2 regions of the Marmoricola sp. RAF53 genome follow, and region 2 is predicted to be linked to the other one. Evidence: riboswitches for the same ligand, from Rfam matches in the RefSeq annotation. Region 2 holds a riboswitch; the other holds the start of a gene.
The links. Region 2 has a riboswitch for S-adenosylmethionine ahead of AB4Y76_RS05315 (aminotransferase class V-fold PLP-dependent enzyme). Riboswitches for the same ligand answer to the same signal wherever they lie in the genome.

Region 1: it holds a riboswitch for S-adenosylmethionine, as region 2 does, so the genes downstream of both, thrC (threonine synthase) here and AB4Y76_RS05315 (aminotransferase class V-fold PLP-dependent enzyme) in region 2, are expected to answer to the same signal.

What each region holds. Positions count from the first base shown of each region.
Region 1 covers NZ_JBFRDX010000003.1:107,026-118,282, reverse strand. The annotation lists gene AB4Y76_RS03605 (SGNH/GDSL hydrolase family protein) at 1-100, opposite strand, end outside; gene AB4Y76_RS03600 (SGNH/GDSL hydrolase family protein) at 133-1,014, opposite strand; gene AB4Y76_RS03595 (alpha/beta fold hydrolase) at 1,011-2,300, opposite strand; gene AB4Y76_RS03590 (oxidoreductase) at 2,435-3,277, shown strand; gene AB4Y76_RS03585 (alpha,alpha-trehalose-phosphate synthase (UDP-forming)) at 3,285-4,745, opposite strand; gene AB4Y76_RS03580 (DUF3263 domain-containing protein) at 4,941-5,237, shown strand; gene AB4Y76_RS03575 (LytR C-terminal domain-containing protein) at 5,249-5,788, shown strand; gene otsB (trehalose-phosphatase) at 5,823-6,659, shown strand; SAM riboswitch class I at 6,735-6,887, shown strand; gene thrC (threonine synthase) at 6,900-8,171, shown strand; gene AB4Y76_RS03560 (MoaD/ThiS family protein) at 8,214-8,489, shown strand; gene AB4Y76_RS03555 (Pr6Pr family membrane protein) at 8,516-9,172, shown strand; gene AB4Y76_RS03550 (ABC transporter substrate-binding protein) at 9,271-10,560, shown strand; gene AB4Y76_RS03545 (carbohydrate ABC transporter permease) at 10,677-11,257, shown strand, end outside.
Region 2 covers NZ_JBFRDX010000004.1:233,248-244,504, reverse strand. The annotation lists gene AB4Y76_RS05325 (hypothetical protein) at 1-64, opposite strand, end outside; gene AB4Y76_RS05320 (dicarboxylate/amino acid:cation symporter) at 104-1,525, opposite strand; gene AB4Y76_RS05315 (aminotransferase class V-fold PLP-dependent enzyme) at 1,613-2,917, opposite strand; SAM riboswitch class IV at 2,950-3,064, opposite strand; gene ligD (non-homologous end-joining DNA ligase) at 3,162-4,061, opposite strand; gene AB4Y76_RS05305 (ATP-dependent DNA ligase) at 4,061-5,026, opposite strand; gene AB4Y76_RS05300 (efflux RND transporter periplasmic adaptor subunit) at 5,053-6,630, opposite strand; gene AB4Y76_RS05295 (hypothetical protein) at 6,632-7,528, opposite strand; gene AB4Y76_RS05290 (ABC transporter permease) at 7,558-8,784, opposite strand; gene AB4Y76_RS05285 (ABC transporter ATP-binding protein) at 8,781-9,494, opposite strand; gene AB4Y76_RS05280 (efflux RND transporter periplasmic adaptor subunit) at 9,491-10,711, opposite strand; gene ku (non-homologous end joining protein Ku) at 10,821-11,257, shown strand, end outside.

The sequences.
Region 1 (11,257 bases), on a different contig from region 2:
CCGGGTCGCTGCCGCCGCCGCAACCGGCGAGGGCGGCGGACACGGCGACCAGCGCGACCAAAGTCGCGGCGTACCGGGGGAGGGGGCGTCGGGTGCGCATCGCGGTCGATGATAGGCGTGCCGTGGTGACGCTCAGCGCGCCGCGAGCCCCTGGACCACGGCGTCGACGGCGTCCGCCGCCGCCTGCTGCGCGGGGGCCAGCGGCATCAGCGCGAAGTTCCGCCCGCGCGGCGCGCTCGCCGGGCGGACCCACGGCTCGGTGGAGCAGACGTCGTGGCTCGACGTCGCCGGCCACAGGTCGGCGAAGTACGAGCCGGTCTGCCGGGCCGCCGACTCGGCGTACGCCTGGAACTGGGTGAACATGAGCGCGGTCCCGGCGTAGTCCTCGGCGCGTGCGGTCGCGACCGCGGGGCACGGGTTCTCGTCCGGGATCACCTTCGGGTAGCCGACGACCACGATGTACGCCGACGGCGCCTTGTCCTGGATCGCCCGCACCACCTGGGTGATCGCCTGCCCGGCCGCGGCGGCCTCGGGCGCGAGGGTGGCCGCGGGGATCTGCTGCTTCCCGCAGGGCAGCACCATGCAGACCCGGAACCCGCGGTTCAGGAGGTCGGCGTCCTGGATCCCGACCGTGAGCGTGACCAGGTCGGTGCCCGGGGTCAGTGCGTCGAGCTGCGCGGGCAGCCGGCCGCTGCCGTCGGGGGAGTCCGAGGCGTGCAGCACCGCGTCCGAGGTGGCGCCGGTGCAGGTCACGTCGGTGAGGTCGACCTTCAGGTGCGCGGCGACCAGGGCCGGGTAGTTGTCCTGCGAGCGCAGGCAGCCGCCGGCCGGGTCGGTCGTCCCCGCGTACGGCGCCGAGGCGTAGGCGTCCCCGAGGGCGACGTACTGCTTGATCTCGCGGACCGGCTGCTCGGTGTCGCCGACGCCGAGCCCGCCCGAGCCGCAGCCGGCCGCGGACGCGGCGAAGACCGCCACCAGCCCGATGCGCGCGGCCCCGAGGAGCGCGCGCCTCATCGCTTCTGCGCCAGGTCTCGGGAGGAGGACGAGGTGAACCGCCGCTCGCGGTTCGAGCCGATCGCGGACCGGTCCGGTGCGACCTCGGCGGGAGCAGCGGCCTTCTTCGCGGCCTTCTTCGCCGGCGCCTTCTTCGCGGCTGCCTTCTTGGCGGCTGCCTTCTTGGCGGTGGCCTTCTTGGCGGTGGCCTTCTTCGGGGCGGCGGCCTCCGAGCGGTCGTCCGGGGTCGAGTACTGCGCGATCCACTCGTCCATCACCACCCACGTCGTACGACGCGCCGCCCGGCCGGTGAGCATGCCGAGATGCCCGCCGGGGACGATCTCGAAGCGCACCTCGTGGGCGTTCTTGAGCAGCCCCACCAGGTGCTTGACCGCCGGGATCGGCGCGATGCCGTCGGTGTTGCCGGCGAAGACCAGGGTCGGCGCCGTGATCGCGGCGAGGTCGATCTCGCGCCCGGACAGCTCCACCTTGCCGCCGCTGAGCTGGTTGTGCTTCAGCATCCGGTGGTACATCTGCCCGAAGGTGCGGCCCGGGTAGGCGATCATGTTCGCGGTGAACCGGTCGACGGCCTCGATCTGGGCCAGCCACTCGGCGTCGTCGAGGTGCTGCAGGATCGCCAGCGGCTTGGTCAGCACCTTGGTGCCGCTGCTGAGCTGGAACGCGCGCCGCACCAGCGGCTTCGGGGCACCGCCCATGGCCCGGTAGATCTGGGTGACGACGCCGCCGTCGGTGAGCCGCAGGAGCGGGCGCAGCGGGGCGACGAGCGGGACCTGGCGGACGTCGAACGGGGAGCCGACGACGGTCAGCGAGGCGATCGGCAGGTTCGGCTGCGCGGCCGCGACCAGGGTCGCGAAGATCCCGCCGAGGGACCAGCCGATCACGTGCACCGGACGGCCGCCGGCGTGCTCGCTGGCGGCCTTGATCGCCTCCGGGACGACTTCCTCGACCCAGTGCTCCATCCCGAGGTTGCGGTCCTTGAACGAGATCTCGCCGTACTCGACGAGGTAGGTCGGGCGCCCGGCCTTGACGAAGTGCTCGACCAGCGAGCAGTCCCGGCGGAGGTCGAAGCAGAGCGCCGGCGCGGCCAGCGGGGTGACCAGCAGGACCGGGTCCCCGGTCGAGCGGACCTGCTTCTGGGGTCGGTAGTGGTAGACCTCGCGCAGCGGCCCGTCGTCGATGAGGGTTCGGGGCATGGGGCGCAGGTCCGCCAGCCCGCCGTACAGCATCTTGTGCGCGACGTTGCTGGCGGCGGAGGCGACCTGGTCCGGCTTCGGGATCAGATCCATGCCTCGAAAACTACCAATTACGGGTCGGCGTTACGGGTCGCTCGTCCGAAACCGCCGCGATGTGACCGAAGCGACCCCGGCCAGAGCCTGGTCCGACCATGGACACCCCGGCGACGGGCCGGTAGGAACGGCCCATGACCAACGGATCCCCCGTCGCCCTGGTGACCGGCGCGTCCTCCGGGATCGGCGCCCGCACCGTGACCGAGCTGCTCGCCGCCGGCTTCACCGTGTACGCCGTCGCCCGCCGCGTCGAGCGGATGCAGGACCTCGCCGCCGCCGGTGCGCACGTGCTCGCCATGGACGTCACCGAGGACGCCTCGATGGTCGCCGGCGTCGAGCGGATCGTCGCCGAGCAGGGCCGGATCGACGTGCTGGTGAACAACGCGGGCTACGGCTCCTACGGCGCGGTCGAGGACGTCCCGATCGACGAGGCCCGCCGCCAGTTCGACGTCAACGTCTTCGGCCTGGCCCGGCTCACCCAGCTGGTCACCCCGCACATGCGGGCGCAGGGCGCGGGCCGGATCGTCAACGTGAGCTCGATCGGCGGGAAGTTCTACGAGCCGTTCGGCGCCTGGTACCACGCGACGAAGTTCGCGGTGGAGGGGTTCAGCGACTGCCTGCGCCTGGAGCTCAAGCCCTTCGGCATCAAGGTCGTGATCATCGAGCCGGGGCCGATCATCACCGAGTGGAACGAGATCGCCCGCGACTCCCTGCTGGAGCGGTCGGGCAGCACCGCCTACGCGCGCTGGGCCAAGCGCGCCCACCAGGTCCTGACCGAGTTCGACAAGCCGGGCCGCGCGTCGACGCCGGAGACGGTGGCCCGCAAGATCCGCAAGGCCGCGACGACCGCCCGCCCGGCAGCCCGCTACCCCGTCGGTCGGGGCGCCCGCGCGATCACGCTGAGCCGCGACCTCACGCCGGACGCGGTCTTCGACCAGGTCGTCGGCCGGATGTTCGGGTCGGGCAAGCAGGCCTGAGCCGCCGTCAGGACCGACGGGCCGGCTTGACCTGCTTGTCGTGCCCCTGCCGGACCAGGGCGAGGTCCTCGAAGAACGAGGACGCCCAGGTGGCGACGTCGTTCTCGGCGACGGTCTTGCGCATCGCCTTCATCCGGCGGCGCTGCTCCTTGTCGTCGGCCAGGTAGGCCTCGAGCATCTGGGCCTTCATCCCGTTGATGTCGTAGGGGTTGACCAGGTAGGCCTGGCGCAGCTCCTCGGCGGCGCCGGCGAACTCGGAGAGCACCAGCGCCCCGTCGCCCTCGATCCGGGAGGCGACGTACTCCTTGGAGACCAGGTTCATCCCGTCGCGGAAGGGCGTGACGACCATGATGTCGGCGGCGACGTACAGGGCCGCCATCTCCGACTGCGGGAACGACGCGTTGAGGTAGGAGATCGCCGGGCGGCCGATCCGGCCGAGGTCGCCGTTGATGTGCCCGACCAGGCGGTCGATGTCGTCGCGCAGGATCCGGTACTGGTCCACGCGCTCCCGCGACGGGCTGGCGACCTGCACGAAGGTGGCGTCCTCGACGGTGAAGTGGCCGTCGTGGATGAGCTCGCTGAAGGCGCGCAGCCGGGCGTAGATGCCCTTGGTGTAGTCGAGCCGGTCGATGCCGAGGAAGAGCTTGCGCGGGTTGCCCAGGTCCGAGCGGATCCGGGCGGCGCGCTCCTGCACCTCCGGGGAGGCGGCGAGCGCCTCGAACGCGGCGGTGTCGATCGAGATCGGGTAGGCCTTCGCGGTCACCATCCGGCCGTCGGGCAGGTAGACCGAGTCGCGGTGCGTCTTGTGCCCCACCCGCTGGCGGACCAGCCGGATGAAGTTCTGCGCGGCGCCGGAGAGCTGGAACCCGACGATGTCGGCGCCGAGCAGGCCCTCGAGGATCTGCCGGCGCCAGGGCAGCTGGCTGAACAGCTCGGCGGGCGGGAACGGGATGTGCAGGAAGAAGCCGATCCGGAGGTCCTCGCGGAGCTCGCGGAGCAGGGCCGGGACCAGCTGGAGCTGGTAGTCCTGCACCCAGACCATCGCGCCCTCGGCGGCCGCTTCCGCGGCGGCCTCGGCGAACCGGCGGTTGACCTCGACGTAGGAGTCCCACCACTCGCGGTGGAACTCCGGCTTCGCGACCACGTCGTGGTAGAGCGGCCACAGGGTGGCGTTGGAGAAGCCCTCGTAGTACTCCTCGTACTCCGTGGCGGAGATCGTGACCGGGATCAGCGCCATGCCCTCGTGCTCGAAGGGCTTCACGTCCTCGACGACGTCGCCGGGCCAGCCGATCCAGGCGCCGGGCTGCTTGGCCATCACCGGGGCCAGTGCGCTGACCAGGCCGCCGGGGGAGCGGCGCCAGGTCACCGACCCGTCCGGCTGCACCACCCGGTCGACGGGCAGCCGGTTCGCGACGATCACCAGGTCCGCGCGTGCGGCGCCCGCGGCGCGGCGCCTCGTTCCAGTCACGTCCCCACCCTAGAGGTCCGGGCGGGTCCGGTGCGCCCGGGCGCGCTCGGGGCGCGCTCGGGGCGCGCTCCGGGGGCGTTTCGGGCCGCTCGCGACATTCCGGGGAGGCGAATGACATCCGTGTGGTTCGTCCCCTAGGATGGCCGGAGTCCCATGACTGAGTCTGATGGAAGCAAGCCCGAGGAGCCGACGACGATGGCCGCCAGTCACGCCCTGAACTCCGGTCAGCCCGGCGAGTCCGGCGCGCTGTCGGAGCGCGATCGCGGCATCCTCGACTTCGAGCGCCAGTGGTGGAAGTTCGCCGGCGCCAAGGAGACCGCCGTCCGCGAGAAGTTCGACATGAGCTCGACGCGGTACTACCAGGTCCTCAACGCCCTCATCGACCGTCCCGAGGCGCTCGCGCACGACCCGCTGCTGGTCCGTCGCCTGCGTCGCCTCCGTGCCGCCCGCCAGCGGCAGCGCTCGGCCCGCCGCCTCGGGTTCGAGCTCTGACGGGTGTTCCGATGAGGTTCACCCGGGTCCGGGACGAGCGCGGTTTCGTGCTCCCGACCCGCCTGATGGTCTTCAGCATCTCCGCCGTCGCGCTCGGCGGCCTGGTGTTCATCGCGACCCAGAACGACGACGCCGACGTGGCCTCGAACGCGAGCGCCACCTCCTCGGCGCACGCGAAGCCGACCGCGAAGCCGTCGCAGACCGCGGCGCCCGAGACGCCCGCGCCCGACGTCGTCGTCACCCCGACCGCGACCCCCAAGCCGCCGCCGGTGGTGAAGAAGGGGCAGCTCTACGTCGTCGTCTTCAACAACTCCAACGTCAAGGGCCTGGCCGGCAAGACCGCCACCCGCGCCCAGGGTGCCGGCTGGAACGTCGTCGGCTCGGACAACTGGTACGGCACCGTCGACACCAGCACGGTGTACTACGGCGACAAGATGAAGGCCGCCGCGCAGCTGCTGGCCAAGGATCTCGGGATCAAGTCCGTGAAGCCGGCGGTCGACCCGATGCGCTCCGACCGGCTGACCGTCATCCTCACCGCTGACTACCAGTAGGCGCGGTCCGGTCGACCTCTGGTTGAGTGGACCCATGGAGTTCCGCTCCGCCACCGGCGCCGACGCGTACCACGCCGTGGTCCGCGCGGGCGCCGACCTGCTGGTGGCGCTCGACTTCGACGGCACCCTCTCGCCGATCGTGGAGAACCCCGAGGTCGCGCTGATCCACCACCGCGCCGGGCCGCTGCTGGTCGACCTGGCCGCGCGGGTGGGCACGATCGCCGTGGTCACCGGCCGACCGGCCCGGCAGGTGCTCGCCCTCGGCGGCCTCGACGAGGTCGGGAACGCGATCGGCGAGCTCGGCCGTGAGCTCGTCGTCCTCGGTCAGTACGGGAACGAGCGCTGGACCTCCGGCGTACGCCGGGTGGTCTCTCCCAAGCCACCGGCCGGTCTCGCCAGCCTGATCGGCGACCTGCCGCGGCTGCTCCGCCGGGCCGACGTCCCGGACGCCTGGGTCGAGGAGAAGGGCCTCGCGGTCGCGGTGCACACCCGGCGCTCGACGGATCCGAGGGCGGCGTTCGAGCGGGTGCTGCCGATCCTGCGCGAGGCGGCCGAGGCCCGGAACCTGACCGTCGAGCCGGGGCGGTTCGTGGTCGAGATCCGGGCGGCCGGCATGGACAAGGGCATCGCGCTGCGGCGGCTGATCGACGAGACCGGCGCGAAGGCCGCGGTGTTCGTCGGTGACGACCTCGGCGACGTGCCGGCGTTCGAGACGATGCTGGCGCTGCGGGCCGAGGGGGTGCCGACGCTGCTCGTCTGCTCGGGATCCGACGAGCAGTCCGAGCTGCGCGAGCTGGCGGACATCGTGGTGGCCGGCCCGGACGGCGTGATGGACTTCCTCGGCACGCTCGCCGACGCCCTCGGGGGCTGACCACGGTCCGAGACGCGCGTCTCAAATGCCGGAATCGATGTGCACATTCTGAGACGCCTCCTTAGGCTGGTGCACAGCTCATCCAGAGGGACTGAGGGAAACGGCCCGTCGAAGTCCCGGCAACCGCCGCTCGAGCCTCCGCTCCGCGCCTGATCCCAGGCCGGCCGGATTCGACGGTGTGGTGCCAAATCCGTCCCGGTCCGAGAGTCGGCCCGGGGAAGATGAGAAGGAGGCCTTCCTTTGAGCGACGTTACGACGACGACTGCTGGCACCGTGCTCCGCGACGGCGCCTTCGGCTACGCCACCGGGCTGATCTGCCGCGAGTGCGGCACCACCCAGGAGCTCGGCCCGCACTACGCGTGTCTGGAGTGCTTCGGTCCGCTCGAGATCGCCTACGACTTCCCGGCCGTCACCCGCGAGCAGATCGAGGCCGGCCCCGCGAACATCTGGCGCTACAAGGCGCTGCTCCCGGTCCCCGACGACATCGAGCAGTCCCCGAACACCGAGCCGGGCTTCACCCGCCTGCTGGAGGCGAACAACCTCGGCCGCGAGCTCGGCATCGACAAGCTCTGGGTCAAGGACGACTCCACCAACCCGACCAACTCCTTCAAGGACCGCGTCGTCGCGTGCGCCCTCAGCGCCGCTCGCGAGTTCGGCTCGAAGGTCTTCGCCTGTCCCTCCACCGGCAACCTCGCCAACGCGGTCGCCGCCGCCGGCGCCCGGGCCGGGATCAAGACCGTCGTCTTCATCCCGAGCAACCTCGAGCAGCCGAAGCAGGTCAACTCCGCGATCTTCACCGAGTCGCTGGTGGCAGTCGACGGCAACTACGACGACGTCAACAAGCTCGCCTCGGAGATCGCCGGCGAGGAGGACGGCTGGGCGTTCGTGAACGTCAACGTCCGCCCGTTCTACGCCGAGGGCTCCAAGACCCTGGGCTACGAGATCGCCGAGCAGCTCGGCTGGCGGATCCCCGACCAGATCGTCATCCCGGTCGCGTCCGGCTCGCAGCTGACCAAGGTCGACAAGGCGTTCCAGGAGCTGATCAAGCTCGGCCTCGTCGAGGACAAGCCCTACAAGATCTTCGGCGCCCAGGCCGAGGGCTGCGGCCCGGTCGCCACCGCCTTCAAGGCCGGCGTCGACGCGATCCGCCCGGTCAAGCCGGACACCATCGCCAAGTCGCTGGCGATCGGCAACCCGGCCGACGGCATCTACGTCCTCGACATCACCCGCCGCAGCGGCGGGGCTGTCGAGGAGGTCACCGACGACGAGATCCGCGCCGGCATCGTCCTGCTCGCCCGCACCGAGGGCGTCTTCACCGAGACGGCCGGCGGCACCACCGTCGCGGTGCTCAAGAAGCTCGTCGAGACCGGCCAGCTCGACCCGACGCTGGAGACCGTCGCGATCAACACCGGCCACGGGCTGAAGACGCTGGACGCGATCAGCGGTCAGGTCGGTCCGGTCGCCACGATCGCGCCGACGTACGACGCCTTCGCCGCCGCCGACATCATCTGATCAGCGCAGCCTGATCCGCCACTACCGAGGAGAGCCTGCACCATGAGCGTGTCCGTCCGGATCCCCACCATCCTGCGCACCTACACCGGCGGTGCGTCCGAGGTGAGCGCCGAGGGCGCCGACCTGGCCGCCGTGCTGGAGGACCTCGAGGCGAACCACCCGGGCATCAAGGCGCGCGTGCTCGACGACGCCGGCGACATCCGCCGGTTCGTCAACGTGTACGTCGGCAACGACGACGTCCGCTTCCTGGAGAACCTCGGCACCGCCACCCCTGACGGCGTGCAGATCTCGATCATCCCGGCCGTCGCCGGCGGGTGATCCGGGGGCTCCCCTAGTCTCCGTCCATGACGCGGGCACGCTGGTTCCACCTGGTCACCTTCCTGGTCGCGACCTTCGCCGTCGCCCTCCAGCTCGTCCTCGTCTGGCAGGGCCACGTGGTCCTCGACGAGACGAACCGGCCGGACCGCGGGACGCGGCTGGTCCGGTTCGCGTCGTACCTGACGATCTGGAGCAACGTGCTGGTCGCCTGGTCGACCGGCACGCTGGCGTTCGGCCGGGACCGGGACACCCGGGTGTGGCGGGCGCTGCGGCTCGACGCCGTGGTGATCTGCTTCGGCGGCGGCCTCGTGCACTTCTTCTTCCTGCGCCCGCTGCTCGACCTGCACGGCGCCGACCTGCTCGCCGACCGGCTGCTGCACGTGGTCGTGCCCCTGCTGGCGGTGGCCGGCTGGCTGGTCCTCGGCCCGCGAGGCCGGGCGACCGCGGCGGACGTCGGGCCGTTCCTGGTGCTGCCGCTGGTCTGGCTCGCGTACACGCTGGTGCGGGGCGCGTTCGCCGGCTGGTACCCGTACCCCTTCCTCGACGTCGACGAGCACGGCTACCTGGTGGTGGCCTTGAACTGCGTGCTGGTCGCGGCGCTGATGCTCGCTCTCGCGCTCGGCGCGGTGGCGTTGGACCGGCGACTTGCGCAGCGCGCGCACGGCGACCCGGCGAGGACGTGATGGGAACGTTCCCATTCACCCCTTGACACTCGCGTGTGACTGGGGTCACAGTGCATGGGAACGCTCCCATCCCGGGAGGCCAGGAGACGAGGACGGACATGAACTCACACAGGATCGCCGCGCTGGCGGCTCTCAGCATGGTCGCTTCCCTCGGGCTGACGGCGTGCGGCGGCAGCGGCGACGGCGGGTCGGACAGCGAGACGGGCACCCTCCGGGTCAGCGTCTTCGGGAACTTCGGCTACGACAAGCTCTACAAGCAGTTCGAGAAGGACCACCCGGGCGTCAAGATCGTGGAGTCCTCCGAGGGCGACCTCGGGAAGTACAACACCCAGCTGACCCAGCGCATCGCCGCCGGGAGCGGGGCCGGCGACGTGGTCGCGATCGAGGAGGGCCAGGTCATCAGCATGCTGGAGGGCGCCGACAAGTTCGTGAACTTCCAGGACCACGGCTCCAACGAGAAGACCGACCAGTGGCTGCCCTGGAAGTACCAGCAGGCCACCACCGCCGACGGCAAGACGACGATCGGCCTCGGCACCGACGTCGGCGGCCTGGCGATGTGCTACCGCACCGACCTGTTCGCCAAGGCGGGTCTCCCGACCGACCGTGACCAGGTGAGCGCGCTGTGGCCGACCTGGGACGACTTCATCGCCACCGGCAAGCGGTTCCAGTCCGGGATCAAGAACGACAAGGTCCATTTCATCGACGCGGCGACGAACACCTACAACTCCATCCTGATGCAGTCCGGTGACCACACCTACTTCGACAAGGACGGCAAGCTCGTGATCGAGTCGAACCCGGCGGTCAAGGACGCCTGGGACGAGTCGGTGAAGATGGTCGACGCCGGGATCAGCGCCAAGCTGAAGTCCTTCTCCAACGAGTGGAACGCCGGCTTCAAGAACGGCTCGTTCGCGACCGTCGCCTGCCCGGCCTGGATGACCGGCTACATCAAGGACCAGGCCGGTGAGTCGGGCAACGGCAAGTGGGACGTCGCGGCCGTCCCGGGCGCCGGCGGCAACTGGGGCGGCTCCTTCCTCGGGGTGCCGAAGCAGAGCAAGCACCAGAAGCTCGCGATCGAGCTGGTCGACTTCCTGACCAGCGCCGACGGTCAGATGGGGGCCTTCGAGGAGGTCGGCAACCTGCCGTCCAACCCGACCCTGTACACCGACCCGAAGCTGCTGGACTTCTCCAACCCGTACTTCAACAACGCCCCCACCGGCAAGATCTTCGCGGCGGGCGCCAGCTCGCTGGAGCCGGTGTTCCTGGGTGCCAAGAACGTCCCGGTCCGCGATGCTGTCGAGAACGCGCTGCGCAGTGTCGAGTCGGGACAGCGATCCTCCGCCGAGGGCTGGAACGCCGCCGTCAAGGACGGCACCGCAGCCGCCGGCTGAGTCAGGCCGACCGTGCGCGGCGCACGGTCGTGGCGGCGGGTCGAGCACGACACGGGGCTCGACCCGCCGTCTCCCTGGTCGACGTCGGTCGCAACGAGGCAGGAGGAGGGGCAGCGATGGCAAGGACCACCACCCGGCGTCGCCGGTTCGGCTCGTGGGTCGACAGCCACGCGATCGGCTATGCGCTGGTCTCGCCGTACTTCCTCGTGTTCGCGGTCTTCGGCCTGTTCCCGTTGCTCTACACCGCGTGGGTGTCCCTGCACGACTGGAGCCTGCTCGGCTCGCACACCTGGATCGGCTTCGACAACTACACCGAGCTGTTCGGCGACCCGTACTTCTACAACGCCCTGAAGAACACCCTCGGCATCTTCGTGCTCGCCACCGTGCCGCAGATCTTCATGGCGCTCGCGATCGCCCAGCTGCTCAACCGGGTCTTCCGCGCCAGGACCCTGTGGCGGATGAGCGTCCTGGTCCCGAGCATCACCTCGGTGGCCGCGGTCGGCATCATCTTCACCCTGATCTTCGCCCGCGACTACGGCCTGGCGAACTGGGCGCTCGGCCACGTCGGCGTCGACCCGGTCGCGTGGCAGGAGCACCGCTGGTCCTCGTGGCTGGCCATCGCGACGATGGTCGACTGGCGGTGGACCGGGTACAACGCGCTGATCCTGCTGGCCGCGCTCCAGGCGGTGCCTCCCGA
Region 2 (11,257 bases):
CGAGGGCGACGGTGCTCGCGAGCAGGCCGAGGGCGGCGATCGCGGTGGAGAGGGAGCGCTTCATGGTCTTCTTCCTGTGGGGGTGAGGGGTGGGCGCCGGTGCTCAGACCGGGGTGGACAGGCGGGTGGCGGTGAGCGGTTCGACGTCGAGGACCGAGGTCAGCTCGTCCTCGTCGATCGCGATCTCGTTCTCGGGCTGGTCCTCGACGAACTCGGCGCGGCCCGCGAAGATCTCGTCGTCGAGCAGGTCGGTCTGCCGGGCGACGACGGTGGCGCTGACGGCCGCGGCGGTGACGTTGGTGGCGGTGCGGGCCATGTCGGCGATCGTGCTGATCGGCAGCGTGACCGCGATGAAGTCCAGCGGCAGACCGGCCGCGGCGAAGACGGTGGCCGCGGCGACGGTCGCGGTGCCGGGGACACCGGCGGTGCCGATCGAGACCAGGGTGCCGAGGACGGCGAGCACGACGTAGTCCTTGGCGTCGTACGGGATGCCGTAGGCGTTGATGCCCCACACGGCGATGAGCATCGGCCAGATGCCGGCACACCCCGGCATGCCGATGGTGGTGCCGAGCGGCGCGGTGAAGTGCGCGACCTCCGGGTGCACGCCGACCCGGCGGGTGAGCACGTCCGTGGTCACCGGGAGGGTGCCGACGCTGCTCTGCGTGGTGAAGGCGGTCACCTGGGCCGGGAAGATCTTCTTGAAGAACGGCACCGGCGCGACGTCGGCGGCGGTCCGCAGGATCACGCTGTTGACCAGGAAGGTGTGCGCGAAGCAGGTGCCCCAGGCCAGGCCGAGCAGGCCGAGCAGCGACCAGAACTTGTCGCCGAGGTCGACGGTGTTGGCGACCACGGTCGCGGTCAGCGCGACGATCGCGTACGGCGTCAGGCCGATCACGAAGCCGACCGCCTTGAAGACGACGAGCTTGAGCGCCTCGACGAGGTCGCCGAACGGCTTGACGGCGACCGCGTCGCGCTCCTTCAGCGACAGGTAGGCGACCGCGAGGGTCACCGAGATCAGGATGATCGGGATGATGTGGTTCGCGCCGAAGTCGCCGACCACGTTGACCGGGAAGAACCCGACGACGACGTCGGTGAAGTTCTGGACCGAGTTCTCCAGGACCGAGAGCTGCTGTCCCCCGACCTTCTCGTCGAGGCCCGAGCCGGTGCCGGTGGCGAGACCCACGCCCAGGGCGAGGACGACCGCGATCGCGTTGCTGAGCAGCAGCCAGAAGATCGAGCGGAGGCCGATGGTGCGCAGCTTCTCGAGGCCGCCGAGCGAGGCGATGCTGGAGATGATCGCCACCGCGATCAGCGGGCCCACGGCGGCGAGCAGGATGTTGATGTAGATCCGGCCGATCGGCTCGATGTAGTCGGCGTGACCGCGGGCGGCCAGGCCGATCGGGATGCCGACGGCGAGCGCGAGCAGGGTCAGCAGGCTGAAGTTGACCTTCCGGCGGCGGAGCAGGTGGATGCCGACGTAGGCGACGACCACCAGGGCGAGTGCAACAAGGTCCGGCCACTTCACGGGCGGATCCCCCTTCTTCTATCTAATGTCTACTAACTAACTTAACTTAAGATTGAACGACGGCGCACGTCGACCCGCCGAGAACGGTCAGACCAGGCCGAGCGGGAGCGGCCGCGGGTCGGGCACCGGCAGGTGCTCGTCGGAGTAGGTCCACGCCGGACCGGACTCGACCAGGGCACGGACGGCGGCGACCAGCCGGTCGACGTCGCCGCGGGCGGACCCGAGTCCGAGGCTCGCCCGGACCGCGGTGCGGCCGTCGTGGAGCCGGTCGAGCAGCGGGTGCGCGCAGAACCGCCCGTCGCGGACGCCGATCCCGTGCTCGGCCGACAGGTACTGCGCGACCAGCTCGGCCGGGAAACCGTCCACGGTGAACGTGACCAGCCCGACGGCGTCGACCTCTCCGTCCCAGAGCGTGAGGAGCCGGACGCCCGGGAGCGCCGTCAGCCCGGCCGCGAGCCGGCCACGGAGGTCGCGCTCGTGTGCCTCCTGCACCTCGGCCGGGATCGCCGCGAGGGCGTCGCAGGCCGCGGCCAGCGCGACCGCGCCGACGGCGTTCGGGGTGCCGGCCTCGTGCCGGGCCGGCGAGGTCGTCCAGACGGCTCCCCCGACCGTGACGCGGCGGACCGCTCCCCCGCCCGCCAGGTACGGCGGCGCGGCGTCCAGCCAGTCCCGCCGGCCGACGAGCACGCCGGCGCCGTACGGGGCGTAGAGCTTGTGGCCGGAGAAGGCCAGGTAGTCGAGGCCGAGCGCCGCCACGTCGACCCGCCGGTGCGGGACGAGCTGAGCGCCGTCGACCGCGATCCGGGCACCGTGGCGGTGCGCGAGCGCGGCGAGCTCGGCGAGCGGGAGGAGCTCGCCGGTGACGTTGGACGCGCCGGTGACCGCGAGCAGCGCGGCCGGGGTCCGGGCGAGCTCGGCCTCGAGGGCGGAGAGGGTCGCGGCGACCGTGCTCCCGGCCGCGACCACCCGGCTCCCCCGCTCGCGCCAGGGCAGCAGGTTCGCGTGGTGCTCGAGGTCGAGATGGACGACGTCGCCGGGCACGGCGGTGGCGAGCAGGTTGAAGGCGTCGGTGGCGTTGCGCACCACCTGGACTACGTCGTCGGGCCGGGCGCCGACGAAGGCGGCGACCGAGCGCCGGGCCGCCTCGTAGGCCGCCGTGCTGGTGATCGACGGGAAGCCGGCGCCGCGGTGGACGCTGGCGTAGTGCGGCAGGAACTCCGCGACCCGGCCGGCCACCGCCTGGAGCGCCGGCGCGCTGGCCCCGTGGTCGAGGTTGACGTAGCGCGCGGTGCCGCCGGTCACCAGCGGGACCTGGAGGTCCGCGCCGACGAGCGCGGCCAGCGGCTCCGCGCCGGCCGCAGGCAGGTCGACGAGAGTGTCGTGGGCAGTCATGGGTCCGTCCTCGGTCCAGGGACCCGAGTCCGAGTCCGCACTTGCCCGGCTGCACTGCGCAGCGGGCCGCGTCTTCACCCGGGGCACCCCACCGCGGAGGAGGGTTGCCGACTGGCCAGCCGGGGCTTAGCACCAGTACTCGTGACGACAGGTGGAACATTAAAGTCGATCAACTTAGTTGTCAATTCATCAACGGATATGGCGCGTCGGGAGAAACACAGCAGGGTCGGCGCGATCGCGCAGCTCACCCGAGCCGGTCGAGCACTTCCTCGAACCGCAGGTGCTCCAGGCCCAGCGGGTCCTCGGCCCCGGCCTCGACCTCGTCCCAGGTCCGCGGTGCCGCGACCGTCGGGAAGTCCCGTCCGCGCAGCGAGTACGGCGAGATGGTCGTCTTCGCGCCGACGTTCTGCGACCAGTCCAGGAAGACCTTCCCGCTGCGCCGCGCCTTGGTCATCTGCGAGACGACCAGCTTCGGCTGCGCGGCCTCGAGCTCCTCGGCGATCCCCTTGGCGTAGTCACGGACCTCGTTCGAGGTGCGCTCGCGGCCGGGGAGGTCGGCGTACAGGTGGAGGCCCTTGGAGCCGCTGGTCACCGGCCAGCAGTCCAGGCCGTCGGCAGCGAGCCGGTCACGGACCAGCAGCGCCACCTGGCTGCACTCCATCAGCCCGGCAGGCTCCCCCGGGTCGAGGTCGACGACCATCCGGTCCGGGTTCACCGGCCGGCCCTCCGCGTCGACGGTCCACTGGTGCACGTGCAGTTCGAGCGAGGCCAGGTTGACCAGGTAGGTGAGCGCGGCGAGCGAGTCGATCACCGGGAACCGCAGCTCGCTCTCCTCCTGGGACGCCCCTCCCCGAGCAGCACTGCGGGAGCCACTGGTCGGCACGGTGACGACGCGCAGCCAGCTCGGGATGCCGGCGGGGGCGTTCTTCTCGAAGAAGGACTTGTCACCCGTCCCGTGCGGCCAGCGGATCCGGGTGACGGCACGGTCGGCGAGCAGCGGCAGCATCACCGGCGCGACCCGCGCGTAGTAGTTGAGCACCTCCGCCTTGGTGGTGCCGGTGCGGGGGTACATCACCTTCTCCAGGTTCACCAGCGTGAGCACCCGCCCGTCCACGCTCACCTGCACCTCGGTCCGCTCCACCATCAGGGGCCCTCCAGGTCCGCGACGTCGAGGTCGGTCCGCACGCCCCGGTAGGCGGGTTGGCGGAGCCGGCCGTCGGTGGTCAGGGTCAGGTACTGCACGTCGACGACCACCCGCGGCTCGACCCACACGGTGCCGGCCACGTCGAGCCGCGGCAGGTCCTCGGTGAACGGCGCGACGTCGGTGACCAGCGGGCGGAGCAGTTCACCGAGCCGCTGTCCGGCCTTGCCGGCGATCCCCGACCCGACCCGGCCGCGGAAGACCAGGCCGTCGGCCGTGGGCTCGCCCACCAGCACGGCGCCGAGCCGGCCCGGTCCCTTCCGATCTGCGCTGCCGGTCTCGTACCGGAAGCCGCCGACGACGTAGGACCCGGTCGGCCGAATCGGGAACTTCAGCCAGTCCTTGCTGCGCTGGCCGGGCCGGTACAGGCTGCTCAGCCTCTTGCTGACGATCCCCTCCAGCCCCTGTGCCTCGGCGGCGTCGAGCAGCATCGCGCCGTCGTCGTACGTCGGCGGCACCTGCCAGGCGATCCGCTCGCCGTCCCCGAAACCGTCGGAGATGCCGAGGCCGAGCAGGATCTCGCGGCGCTCAACGAGCGGGCGCCGGGTCAGGTCCTCCCCGTCGAGGCGGAGCACGTCGAAGACCAGGTAGGTGACCGGGTTCGTCTGCGCCAGCCGGGCCGCCTTCACGGCGTCGCGGACGTGCATCCGGTCGGCGAGCGCCCCGAACGACGGCACGCCGTCACCGAGCGCGACGATCTCGCCGTCGAGCAGCAGGTCCTCGGCGAGCCCGCCGAGACCGCGGAGCTCGGGGTAGGCGACCGCGACCTCGTTCTCGTTGCGGGTGTAGATCCGGGCCCGCCCGTCGCTCACGTCGACGAGCGCCCGGATCCCGTCCCACTTGACCTCGTGCACCCAGCCGTCGCCGGCGGGGACGTGGTCGCCCCGGGTCGCGAGCATCGGCTGCATGCGAGCCATCCTGTCAGGCAGTCCGCCTACTTGCCCGGACCTCCGAAGGTCACCGGTCCGCCGCCGGTGCCGGCACCACGGAACTGGACGACCGGGCCGCCGCCCGGACCGAAGCCCCCGCGCTGGCCGAGCTCGTCGCTGGCGCCGGTGATGGCCCGGCCGGCGTCGGCGAGGACGACCCGGGTACCGGCCCCGAGGCCGTCGGTCACCTCGACCGACCGGGCCCCGACGACGCCGAGGGTGACCTGCTTGCGCGTCAGGTTCTTGCCGTCCCAGGTCCGCACCACGGCAGTGCCGCCGCTGCGGCTGACCGCGGAGGTCGGCACGGTGACGACGTCGCCGACCGTGGCGAGCACGATGCTCACCTGGGCGCGCGAGCCGGTCGGGAGCGCGATCGTCGGGTCCTCGACGGTGACCGTGACCGGGTACGTCGTGCTCCCGGTCGAGGTGTCGGCGGTCATCCCGATCGCGGTCACCGTGCCCTGGGTGCCGGCGGTCGACCCCGGCACGGTGACGCGCGCCGTCTGACCGACCTTCAGCTGCCGGACCGAGCTCTCCGAGACGCTCCCGGTCAGCGTGACCGCCTTCCCGCCGACGACCACCGCGACCGCGGTCCCGGCGCTGACCGGGTCGCCGACCGCGAGATCCAGCGAGGCGAGCGTGCCGGTCCGCGTCGCGCGGAGTGCCGTCTTCGCCCGGGCGGCCCTGGCGGTGATCAGGTCGGCCTCGGCCTGGTCGATCCGGGCCTGGTCGGCGGCGAGCCGGGCTGCCGTCACGGTGCCGCCGGTCGCCCCGGTGGTGGAGCCGCTCCCGTTGCCGGACGGGGTGTCGGCGGTGGCCGCGGAGGTGCGCGCCTCCACCGAGCCGAGCGTGCCGGAGAGCGTGGAATTCAGCGTGGAATTCAGGGCGGCGAGCGCGTCGGCCTGCGCGTCCTGCGCGTCCTTGACGCCCGCCTGCTTGGCCTGGACGTCGGCCAGCGCCGCGTCGCAGGCGGCGTTCTGGTCGTCGGTGGCACTCGCCTGGTAGGCGTCCGTGCAGGCGCTGGTCTGCGCCGCGAGTGCCTCCTTCGCCGCGACCAGGGCGGCCGACGCCGCGCTCTGCGCCTTCAGGACGGCCTGCTGCTGCGCCTTCAGCTTCGCGAGCAGCGCCGCCGAGGCGCCGGTGCCGGCGGAGGGTTTCGCGGCGCCCTTCGGTGTCGTGGGGGTGCTGGCCGCGTCGGCGACGCTGGCGGTCTGCGCGTCCTGGTCGGACTCGAGCTGGGCCTCGGCCTTCGCCAGCGCGGCCCGGGCGTCGGTGACCGCCGCGTCGAGCGATGCGGTCTCCAGGACGGCGACGACCTGGCCGGCCCTCAGCTTCTGCCCCTGGGCCACCTTGACCTCGGCGACGGTGCCGTCGGTGCCGAAGGCGAGGTCGGAGCGGCGGGCGGCGTCCACGAGACCGGAGAGCGTGAGCGTCTGCTGCACGTCCCCGCGGGTCGCGGCCACGGTCCGGTAGTCCGGGGTGTCCTCGCCGCTCACCACCGCGTACGCCGCGCCGCCGCCGACCAGGACCACCCCGACCGCGACCAGCACCGGCCAGGTGAGTCGCCTGCGCTGCAGTCGCACGTCAGGACCCCTGCGCCGTGCCGGTGCCGCGGCGGAACATCATCCCGCCGCACTCGCCGTCGGTCGGGTCGCTGAGCGCGACCGTCTTCGCGGTGACCGCGCCGGTGCTGTCGGCGGTGCCGTTCGCCCGCAGGCAGAGCCCCACCGCCACGTCGGCGGCTGCTCCCGGCACGGTCTTCGTGTACGTCGTGGCGCCGGTGACGGTGACGCTGATCTGGGTCTCCTCCGTCGTCGGGGTGCTGCCCGCCGACGGTGCGCCGGTCGGCCGGACGGTCTTCACGGTGAAGCCGGTGCCGGTCACCGCGGTCACCTCGCCGATGGCGCCGATGGCGCCGAAGCCGCCGACCCGGACCCGGCCCGAGGGCGGGGTCGCGCCCTCGGGGAGCCGACCGCCGGGGGGCCGGCCGCCGGGGCCGCCCCCGAAGCCGCCGGTGCAGGTGCCGTCGGTCCTGGTCGTGATCGTCACCGTCGCGGCGGTGACCGCGGTCGCGGCGGCGTCGCTCCCGGGACCTGAGTCCGTGGCGCTCGCCGCGGGCAGGGCCACCACGCAGCTGCCGACCGCGACGTCGGCCAGCGAGCCGGCGACCTGCCGGGTGAAGGTGGTCGACCCGTTCCAGGTCACCGCCACCTGGCCATCGGCCTGGCTCTGCACCTGGGCGGTCGAGCCGGAGACCGCGGCCACCTTGCCGTCGGCCCCCGGGAACCGGCCCTGGTCGCCGCCGACGCTCTGCTGCTGGGGCTGGTTCCCCTCGCCGGTGCTGCCGGTGGCGGTCCGGTCGTCCCCGCCGCCGCAGGCGCTGGCGCCGACGAGCAGGAAGCCGGCGCCGCAGACGGCGGCGACCTTGCGCGCCGCACCGGGGGTGACGCGCGGGCGGAGGGACATCAGGGTGCGGGTCATACGGGTTCTCCTTGTCATGGGTGCGGGGGTCACTCGCTGCGGAGCGCGTCGATCGGGGTGAGCTGGGCGGCGCGGCTGGCCGGGTAGACGCCGAAGCCGACGCCGATCCCGAGGGCCACCCCGAGGGCGGCGAGGATCGCCGGGGCGGAGATGCTGACGGGCTGGTCGATCAGGCTCGGCAGCACCAGCGCGCCGACGACGCCGAGCACCGAGCCGATCACTCCCCCGGCGACGCCGAGCAGCGACGCCTCGAGGAGGAACTGCCTGCGGATCGCGGCCGGGGTGGCGCCCAGCGCCTTGCGGAGCCCGATCTCGCGGACCCGCTCGGTCACCGAGACGAGCATGATGTTCATGACCCCGATGCCGCCGACGAGCAGCGAGATCGCCGCGACGCCGCCGAGCAGGATGGTCATCGTCCGGTTGGTCGAGTTGGCGGTCTCCAGCAGGGCGTCCTGGGTGGCGATCGAGAAGTCCGCCGCGCTGGCGGTCACGTCGTGCGAGGTCAGCAGCGCGGCGTCGACCTCCTGGTAGGCGGCCGACAGGGTGCCGGCACTGTCCGCCTGGACGTAGATGTTCGCCACCGAGCTGCTGGTCGAGCCGGAGAGGCGCTGCGCGGTCGTGATCGGCACGACGGCCAGGTCGTCCTCGTTCGCGTCGTCGGAGCTCGCGCCGGAGACGTCCAGGACGCCGATCACGGTGAGGGAGGTGCCGTCCGCGGTCACGGTCCGGCCCACCGGGTCGCGGCCGTCGAAGAGCTCGTCCACGGTGTCCGGGCCCAGCACGACGACGTTCGCCGCCCGGTCGAGCTCGGCGGCGGTGAAGAACCGTCCCGAGGAGAGCGTCCGGGAGCGGACGTCCTGCCAGGTGGTGGTCGTGCCGACCACCTTGGTCGTCCAGTTGGTCGTGCCGTTGGTGAGCGACGTCGAGGACGCGGTCGCCGGGGCGACCTTCGCGACGTCCGGCGCGACCCGGCTGTCGGCGAGCGCCTCGGCGTCGGCCACGGTCAGCGTCGCCGCGGACCCGAAGCCACCCCGTACGCCGCCGCTCGCGGTGCTGCTGCCCGGCGAGACGATCAGCAGGTTCGAGCCGAGCGAGTCGATCTGGGAGCGGACCTTGTCCTGGGCGCCGAGGCCGAGCCCGACGGTCAGCACGACCGACGAGATGCCGATGACGATGCCGAGCATCGTCAGAAGTGACCGCAGCCGGTGCGCGCGGACTGCGTCGCCGGCCGTGCGGAGGGTCTCGAGCCAGTTCATGCCCGGACCCCCACCGCGTTGCGGCGGTCGTCGCGGATGGCACCGTCGTAGATGCTCAGCACCCGGTCGGCGGCGTCGGCCACCTCCTGGTCGTGGGTGATCAGGACGAGGGTGCGGCCGGTCTCGTGCAGCTCGCGGAAGAGCCCGAGGACGTCCGCCGAGGAGCGCGAGTCCAGGTTGCCGGTCGGCTCGTCGGCGAGGATCAGCGACGGCTCGGTCACCAGCGCCCGCGCGACGGCGACCCGCTGCTGCTGACCGCCGGAGAGCTCCCCGGGACGGTGGTCGCCGCGGTCGGCGAGGCCGACCCGCTCCAGCGCCCGGCGGGCCCGCTGCTCGCGCTCGGCCGCCCCGATGCCGGCGTACACCAGCGGCAGGGCGACATTGCGGACCGCGGTCATGTCCGGGAGCAGGTTGAACTGCTGGAAGACGAAGCCGATCTCGGCGTTGCGGATCCCGGCGAGGTCGACCTCGTCGAGGTCGCTGACGTCGCGCCCGGCGAGCTCGTAGTGCCCCTCGGTCGGGACGTCGAGGCAGCCGAGGATGTGCATCAGCGTGGACTTGCCGGAGCCGGACGGCCCGATGACGGCGACGTACTCGCCGTGCTCGATCCGGATGTCGACCCCGCGCAGCGCCTCGACGGCGATCGCGCCGGTGTCGTAGGTCTTGCGGACGCCCGCCAACGCGATCACCGGAGCCTGGTCCGGGCTCATCCGGCGCTCCCCGAGAACTGGCCGGAGAAGCCGCCCGGGGGAAGCTGGCCGCCGCCGGGCAGCTCAGCGCCGCCCGGGAAGGTGAGGTTGCCGCCCTGCCGGTTCCGGTTGGTGCCGGTGCCGCGCTGGCCGGAGATCGTGACGACCTCGATCTCGTCGCCGGCCTTCACGCCGGAGAGGACCTCGGTCTGGGCGCCGTACGCGGTGCCGGTCTTCACCGTCGTCCTGACCCGCTTGCCGTCCCGGACGACGTAGACGTAGGTGGTGCCGTCCGCGTCGCTGTGCAGCGCCGCGGTCGGCACGGCCAGCACGTCGGTGGCCTGCTTCACGGTGATCGCCACCGTCGCGCTCGAACCCGGGTAGAGGCCGGCCGGCGTACCGGTCACCTCGATCGTCACCGGGAACTGGGCGGCCCCGCTGCTGGAGGCCGAGGCGATGACACCGACCTCGGTCACGGTTCCGTAGACGACGTCGCCGCCGCCGGTCGGGGTGATCTCGGCCTGCATCCCGGTCTTGAGCCGGCTCACGTCGGCCGCGGAGACGTTCGCCTCGACGAGGAGGCGGCGCGGCGTGATCACGGTGATCGCGGCGGTCGCGCCGTCGGACCCGCCGGCGGCCGCGGAGCCGTTGCCGCCGGTGGAGCCACCCACGGTGTCGCCGACCGCGTAGCCGACGACCGAGACGGTACCCGCGAACGGGGCGCGCAGGGTGGCGTTCCCGACCGCGTCGGCGGCCTCGGCGAGCTGGGACCGGGCCGACGCGAGGGCGGCCTCGTCCGCGGCGACCTGGGTGGACGAGGCGCCCGAGTCCTCGGAGAGCTGGCTCTGCGCCGCGTCGACCTGGGCCTGGGCCGCCGCGCGCTGGGCGACGAGCACGTCGTCGTCGATCCGGGCGAGCACGTCGCCCCGGGTGACCTTGTCCCCGACCGCCACCTCGACCGCGGTGACCGTCCCGGAGGAGGTGAAGGCGACGTCCGCCTCCTTCTTCGGGGTGATCGTCCCGCTCGCCGACACGGTGTCCTTGTAGGTGCCGGTCGCGACCGTGGCGGTGATCCGCTGGACCCCCGCGCTGTCGTCGCCCGAGGCGAGCCCGAACCAGGCGCCCGCTCCGGCGAGGACGAGGACGGCCGCGACGACCACCCACCAACGACGTCGTACGGCGCGCAGGCGCCCAGGGATGAGCCCAGGAATGCGCCCAGCGATCGGTGTTCTCGACATGGGGCACAGCCTCGGGAGCGGGCCTGTGGCAGCGGTCGGGGCACCTTGTGAGGAGGCTGTGAGCAGAAGGTCGGTGGCGTTCGGCGGATTCTCCGACCATGCTGGACCCATGCGTGCGATCTGGAAGGGTGCGGTCTCGTTCGGGCTGGTCAGCGTCCCGGTGAAGCTCTACTCGGCGACGGAGAGCAAAGACATCTCCTTCCGCCAGGTGCACGCCAAGGACGGCGGCCGGATCAAGTACCAGCGGGTCTGCAGCCTCGACGGCGAGGAGGTCGCGTACGCCGACATCGCCAAGGGCTACGAGACCGAGGACGGCGAGATGGTCATCCTCGACGACGCGGACATGGCGGACCTGCCGGCGGCCAGCAGCCGGGAGATCAGCGTCGAGAAGTTCGTGCCGAGCGACCAGATCGACCCGATGCTGTTCGAGAAGTCCTACTACCTGGAGCCGGAGAAGACCGGCGCGAAGCCCTACGCCCTCCTCCGCCAGGCCCTCGAGGAGGCCGACCGGATGGCGCTGGTGACGGTCTCGCTGCGCAACCGGAT